Regions from separate parts of the Mesorhizobium sp. USDA 4413 genome, predicted to be linked through region 1. Evidence: predicted binding sites of a transcription regulator. Region 1 holds the regulator's gene; each other region holds the start of a gene.

Region 1 (2,201 bases):
TGCGCCGGCCGCTGGTCGCGATCATCGCCACCGGCGATGAACTGTTGCCGCCGGGCAGCGCGCTCGGCCCCGATCAGATCATTTCATCCAACGCCTATGGCGTCGCCGCCGCCGCCCAGTCGGTCGGCGCGCGTGCGCTCGATCTCGGCATCGCCGCCGATCGTAAGGAAGCGATCGCGGCGCTGGTCCGGAAAGCAGTCGAGGCGAACGCCGATGTCATCGTCACGCTCGGCGGCGCCTCGGTCGGTGACCACGACCTGATCCATGACGTGCTGACCAGTGAAGGCATGCGGCTCGACTTCTGGAAGATCGCCATGCGCCCCGGCAAACCGCTGATGTTCGGCCGGCTTGGCAATGTCCGCTGCATCGGCCTGCCCGGCAACCCGGTGGCCAGCATCGTCTGCTCGCAGCTGTTCCTTAAGCCGCTGCTTGCCAGGCTCGGCGGCCGCGACCACAGGCAGGAGCTGCGAACGGCCCGGCTGGGCGCAGCGATGCAGGCCAACGATCTCAGGCAGGACTATGTGCGCGCCGTCATACGCGAGGACGCCGGCACGCTCGTCGCGACCCCGTTCGGCATCCAGGACTCCTCGATGCTCAGAACGCTCGCCGACGCCAACGGCCTGATCGTGCGCGAGCCCTTCGCGCCGGCAGCCGAGACCGGCGCCGAATGCAGCGTTCTGATGTTACGCTGAACAAATCGTCAACGAGTTCACTAAACTTTAAACGGTTGCGGAACACAACTGGAACAGATAGTGTTTGTTCTGGGTTTGTTTTTCTGATTCTGGTTTCAGAACCCGTGGGGGCCGCCATGCTGACGCGCAAACAACATGAACTTCTGATGTTCATCCACGAAAGGCTGAAGGAAAGCGGGATTCCGCCGTCTTTCGACGAGATGAAGGAAGCGCTCGACCTCGCCTCCAAGTCCGGCATCCACCGGCTGATCACGGCGCTGGAGGAACGCGGTTTCATTCGCCGGCTGCCGAACCGGGCGCGGGCGCTGGAAGTGCTGCGCCTGCCCGACTCGATCGCACCCGGCCTCAATGCGGCGAAGAAGTTTTCGCCAAGCGTCATCCAGGGCAGCCTGGGTCAGAACAATCTCAGCCGTCAGGTCAAGCCGGCTGCGCCCTCGCGCGCCCCGACGCCAAGCAACGACGACGATGCCGGCTCGGCCGTATCCATTCCGGTGATGGGCCGCATCGCCGCCGGTGTCCCGATCGACGCCATCCAGCACCAGACGCATTCGATCACGGTGCCGCCGGACATGATCGCCGGCGGCGAGCATTATGCGCTGGAGGTCAAAGGCGACTCGATGATCGAGGCCGGCATCTTCGACGGCGACACGGTCATCATCCGCAACGCCAACACGGCAAGCCCGGGCGAGATCGTGGTGGCGCTGGTCGATGATGAGGAAGCGACGCTCAAGCGCTTCCGCCGCAAGGGTGCCTCGATCGCGCTGGAAGCTGCCAACCCGGCCTACGAGACCCGCATCTTCGGACCGGATCGGGTGAAGGTGCAGGGCAAGCTCGTCGGGTTGATCCGCCGCTACTGATCCGGTTGCGAAGGTTTCGCATCCGTCCGCTGAGGCTTTTGATAAGGCGGCAGTCCTCTCGCCTCGCGGGTATACTTGCGCTGTTCGTGCCAAGGCCGGTACGGCTGCTCGACAGCATATTGGATGGCCGGTCGCGCGGTTGCCGATTGGGGATCGAAGAAGACGGCGGCGCTGCCGTCGCGCGCCAACTGCCGCTTGGTGACGACGAGCACGCGCGGATCGCGGCAGGGATTGTAGGCGGTGGCGTCGTTGATGACGACGAGGTCGGCAAAGCCGCAGGCCGGCCGGGCGCTGTCGCGGGTTTCAGCGAGTGCGACGATGGCGCCGGACGGATGCCGGCCGATGCAAAGATCACCCGTGCAGTAGAAGGGCGAGCCGGGCGGCAGATCGACGGGATCGACGATGTCCAGCGCATCTTTGGCGAACGTCTCCGGCGGCACGATTTCCTCGGCTTTCAGCGCCCGTTTCCAATTGTCGGTGGTGAACTCGTTGGCGCGTGCGCGACTGACGGCAAGCTCGCCACCGCCGATCGGCATCGCCACCAGATGCGCGTCCTCGGAAATGAGCACATCCGGCGTGCGGACATGCGGAATGGCCAGCAGCGCGGCAAGCGCGAAGGGAACGGCGGCAAGCCTCAGCCAGGTTGTGGCCA
Region 2 (2,201 bases), 3.6 Mb from region 1:
CGATAGCCGGGCTCGCCCGACATGCCGCAGCGGCACGGATTCATCGCCGCCACCAGCTGGATGCGCGCCGGATAGGTGACGCGATGGTTGGCGCGCGCAATCATGCAGTCGCCGGTTTCCAGCGGCTGGCGCAGCGCATCCAGCGTCTGCGGCGCGAATTCGGGCAGTTCGTCGAGGAACAACACGCCATTATGGGCGAGCGAGGCCTCGCCCGGACGCGCGCGCAGTCCGCCGCCCACCATCGCCGCCATCGAGGCGGAGTGATGCGGCGCGCGGAACGGCCGCCGGTCGGTCAGCTTGCCTTCGGCGAGCTCGCCGGCGACCGAGGCGATCATCGAGACTTCCAAGAGCTCCTTGGGCGCCAGCGGAGGCAGGATCGAAGGCAGGCGCTGCGCCAGCATCGACTTGCCCGCGCCGGGCGGCCCGACCATCAGCAGGTTATGGCCGCCGGCCGCCGCCACCTCGAGCGCCCGCTTGGCGCTTTCCTGGCCTTTGATGTCGGCGAGGTCGGGTAAGTCGCGTGCGGCGAGCTGGATGCCGGCTTCGGGGCGCGACAGCACCTGCGTGCCGCGAAAATGGTTGGCGATGGCGATCAGGCTGCGCGGCGCCAATATATCGAAATCCTTGCCCGCCCAGGCCGCCTCCGGCCCGCATGCGAAGGGGCAGATCAGGCCCTTGCTCTCCGCATTGGCGCCGATCGCCGCCGGCAGCGCGCCCGCAACACCCGCAATGGTGCCGTCGAGCGACAATTCGCCCAGAACCACGTAACCGGCCAGCATGTCGCCCGGAATGGCGCCCAGCGCCGCCATCAGGCCGAGCGCGATCGGCAGGTCGTAATGGCTGCCTTCCTTGGGCAGATCGGCCGGCGCGAGGTTCACCGTCACCTTCTTCGAGGGCATCGACAGGCCGGATGCGTGCAGCGCGGCCTGCACGCGCTCGCGGCTCTCGGCCACCGCCTTGTCGGGCAGGCCGACGATCTGCATTCCGACCTTGCCCGGCCCGACCATCACCTGGACATCGACCGGCAAAGCCTCGATGCCCTGGAAAGCCACCGTGCGAACCCGCGCCACCATGTTTTTCGCGCCCCCGGATGCAGGCTCCCGCGCGATGATGCCATCAGCCCGCGCAAGACCTCACGCCAGACAACCACAGATTTGCGGTTTAGGCAAGAACATTACGGGAACATTGTTCCCGCGCGTTTCAAAGAGCGTCGCGGAGAGAACTAGCTTCTCTTCCCCTCCACGCAATCCCAGAACAGAGCAGCAATATCCGCGCCGCCGAAGCGCTGCACCTCGCGCACGCCGGTCGGCGAGGTGACGTTGATCTCGGTCATGTAGTCGCCGATCACGTCGATGCCGACGAGGATGAAGCCGCGTTCCCTCAGCGCCGGTCCGATGCGGGCGCAGATCTCGCGCTCGCGCTCCGTCAGCTCGGTCTTCTCGGCGCGGCCGCCGACATGCATGTTGGAGCGGGAATCGTGCTCGGCCGGCACGCGGTTGATGGCGCCCACCGGCTCGCCGTCGATCAGGATGATGCGCTTGTCACCCTTGCGCACGTCTTTGAGATAGCGCTGGACGATATAGGGCTCGCGGAACAGCTGGCCGAACATCTCGAGCAGCGAGGCGAGGTTGCGGTCGGCTTCGTGCAGATGGAAGATGCCGGCGCCGCCATTGCCGTAGAGCGGCTTGACGATGATGTCGCCGAACTCCTTGCGGAAGGCGGCCACCTCCTGGGGATCCTTGGTGATCAGTGTCTCCGGCATCAGGTCCGGGAATTCGGTGACGAAGATCTTTTCCGGGCTGTTGCGCACCCAGGCCGGATCGTTGACCACCAGCGTCTTCGGATGGATGCGCTCCAGAATATGCGTCGTGGTGATGTAGTTCATGTCGAAGGGCGGGTCCTGCCTCAGCAGCACCACGTCCATCTCGGACAGATCGGTTCGCGCCTTCTCGCCGAGCGAATAGTGGTTGCCCTTCTCGTCGCGCACCTGCATCTCCTCGATGCGCGCGAACACCTTGCCGTCCCGCATCGACAGCCGGTCGGGGGTGTAGTGGAAAAGCTTGTGCCCCCGCCGCTGCGCCTCCAGCGACAGCGCGAAGCTCGTGTCGCCAGCGATCGACACGGTGGAGACATGATCCATCTGGACGGCGATTTTCAGCGGCATCTTTGGTCTCCGGCGAACTCAGTCGCCGATATAAGGA
Region 3 (2,201 bases), 230 kb from region 1:
CGAGCATTGCCGCCGCCACGCCCTCGCGCAGCGCTGCGCGCAAAGGAAGGCCGCGCAGCAGGGCGGCCACCGTCGCGCCGGTCAAGGCGTCGCCGGCGCCGGTCACGTCGGCGACCCGGCGCGGCGCAGGCGGGTCGATTTCGAAGATGCCGGCGTCGTCGAAGGCCAGCACGGGGGCGCTGCCGGCCGTAACCACGCCGGCATTCAGGCCACCCCGCCTGAGCGCCTCGACAAGGGTTTTGCCCGACAATTCGGCGCCGACCAGCGCGGCGGCTTCGCGGCGGTTCATGAAGAGCAGCGACAAATTCCCGAGCAACGGAGCCAGCCGAACGACCTTCGCCGGCGAGACGGCAATGGCGAAGACCGGCCGGCCGCCGGCGAGCGCCACCAGGCGATCCAGCGCCGTCGTTGGCAGGTTGGCGTCGCACAGGATGGCGTCGGCGGCGGCGATCGCCTCGCGCACCTTGGCGCGGCGGATCTGTTTCGGGAAGGCGAGGTCATAGAGCGCCATATCGGCCAGCCCGACGATCAATTCGCCTTCGGCGTCGATCAGCGCGGTATAGCTCGGCGTGGTGCGGTCGAGGAACACGACCGAGAGGTCCGCTATCCCGGCGTTGTCGATCGCCGAGGCGACCGTTTCGGCCGCCGCGTCGCCGCCGCGCACCGAGATCAGCGAGGCCGAGACGCCACGCTTCACTACGCTGCGCAGCGCGTTGAAAACGACGCCGCCGACATCCTCGCGCATCATGCCGGGGTTGGAAGCGGCGGGCACATAAGTGCCAGAGACCTGGCCGCGCCGGTCGATATGGGCGCCACCCAGGGCCAGGATAGTTGGGGATGTCGGCATTTCGGGTCGGTGACTTTCGTTGATCGTGCGGCTGCGCACACTAGGTTTCCCCGGGTCACCCTGCAATCGGGGGCGCGATTCGGGATGGCCGGATATCGAAATCTCTTCTAGGCCAGTGGTTGCGCTCCGCACTAGCTCTGGTGAGACAAAAATAGAACAAATCCAGATATTGATTATTTTTCAGGTATTTGTTGCCCCTTGCCAAATGAGAACAAAAAAGGTACAAAACGGCAGGGATCACGGATTGTCCGGCCTTCATTGACGACCAAGGGGTGATGTATCATGGCTCAGAATACTTTGCGGCTTGTAGAGGATAAGGCAGTGGACAAATCAAAGGCTCTGGATGCGGCGCTGTCGCAAATCGAGCGCGCTTTCGGCAAGGGCTCGATCATGCGGCTCGGCGCCAATGAGCAGGTGGTCGAGATCGAAACCGTGCCGACCGGGTCGCTCGGCCTCGACATCGCGCTCGGCGTCGGCGGCCTGCCGCGCGGCCGCATCATCGAGATCTACGGGCCGGAAAGCTCGGGCAAGACGACGCTGGCGCTGCACACGGTTGCGGAGGCCCAGAAGAAGGGCGGCATCTGCGCCTTCGTCGATGCCGAGCACGCGCTCGATCCGGTCTATGCTCGCAAACTCGGCGTCGACCTGGAAAACTTGCTGATCTCGCAGCCCGACACCGGCGAGCAGGCGCTGGAAATCTGCGACACGCTGGTGCGTTCGGGCGCCATCGACGTGCTGGTCGTCGACTCCGTTGCGGCATTGACGCCGCGCGCCGAAATCGAAGGCGAGATGGGCGACGCGCTGCCCGGTCTGCAGGCTCGTTTGATGAGCCAGGCGCTGCGCAAGCTGACCGCTTCGATCTCGCGCTCCAACACCATGGTCATCTTCATCAACCAGATCCGCATGAAGATCGGCGTCATGTTCGGCTCGCCCGAGACGACCACCGGCGGCAACGCGCTGAAATTCTACGCCTCGGTGCGCCTCGACATCCGCCGCATCGGCTCGGTCAAGGACCGCGACGAGGTCGTCGGCAACCAGACCCGCGTCAAGGTGGTCAAGAACAAGCTGGCCCCGCCCTTCAAGGTGGTGGAGTTCGACATCATGTATGGCGAGGGCGTGTCGAAGACCGGCGAGCTCGTCGATCTTGGGGTCAAGGCGGGTGTGGTCGAGAAATCGGGCGCCTGGTTCTCCTATAATTCGCAGCGTCTCGGCCAGGGTCGCGAGAACGCCAAGCTGTTCCTGCGCGACAATCCCGACACGGCGCGCGAGATCGAGCTGGCGCTTCGGCAGAATGCCGGGCTGATCGCCGAGAAATTCCTCGAGAATGGTGGCTCCGAGGGTGGCGATGACGGGT

The links. The regulator LexA, encoded in region 1, represses DNA repair genes until DNA is damaged. The targets are predictions, from matches to a motif close to TGTTCNNNNTGTGTTCNG.
Region 2: the regulator LexA is predicted to act here: its motif matches at 1,168-1,185, upstream of ACVMIM_RS04155 (YifB family Mg chelatase-like AAA ATPase).
Region 3: the regulator LexA is predicted to act here: its motif matches at 1,055-1,072, upstream of recA (recombinase RecA).

Annotation. Positions count from the first base shown of each region.
Region 1 covers NZ_JBVPRP010000001.1:4,414,266-4,416,466, forward strand. Annotated here, with positions in the region: gene ACVMIM_RS21560 (molybdopterin molybdotransferase MoeA) at 1-692, shown strand, start outside; gene lexA (transcriptional repressor LexA) at 809-1,549, shown strand; gene ACVMIM_RS21570 (ComEC/Rec2 family competence protein) at 1,543-2,201, opposite strand, start outside.
Region 2 covers NZ_JBVPRP010000001.1:817,998-820,198, reverse strand. Annotated here, with positions in the region: gene ACVMIM_RS04155 (YifB family Mg chelatase-like AAA ATPase) at 1-1,073, opposite strand, end outside; gene gshB (glutathione synthase) at 1,223-2,164, opposite strand.
Region 3 covers NZ_JBVPRP010000001.1:4,645,631-4,647,831, reverse strand. Annotated here, with positions in the region: gene ACVMIM_RS22760 (carbohydrate kinase family protein) at 1-847, opposite strand, end outside; gene recA (recombinase RecA) at 1,130-2,201, shown strand, end outside.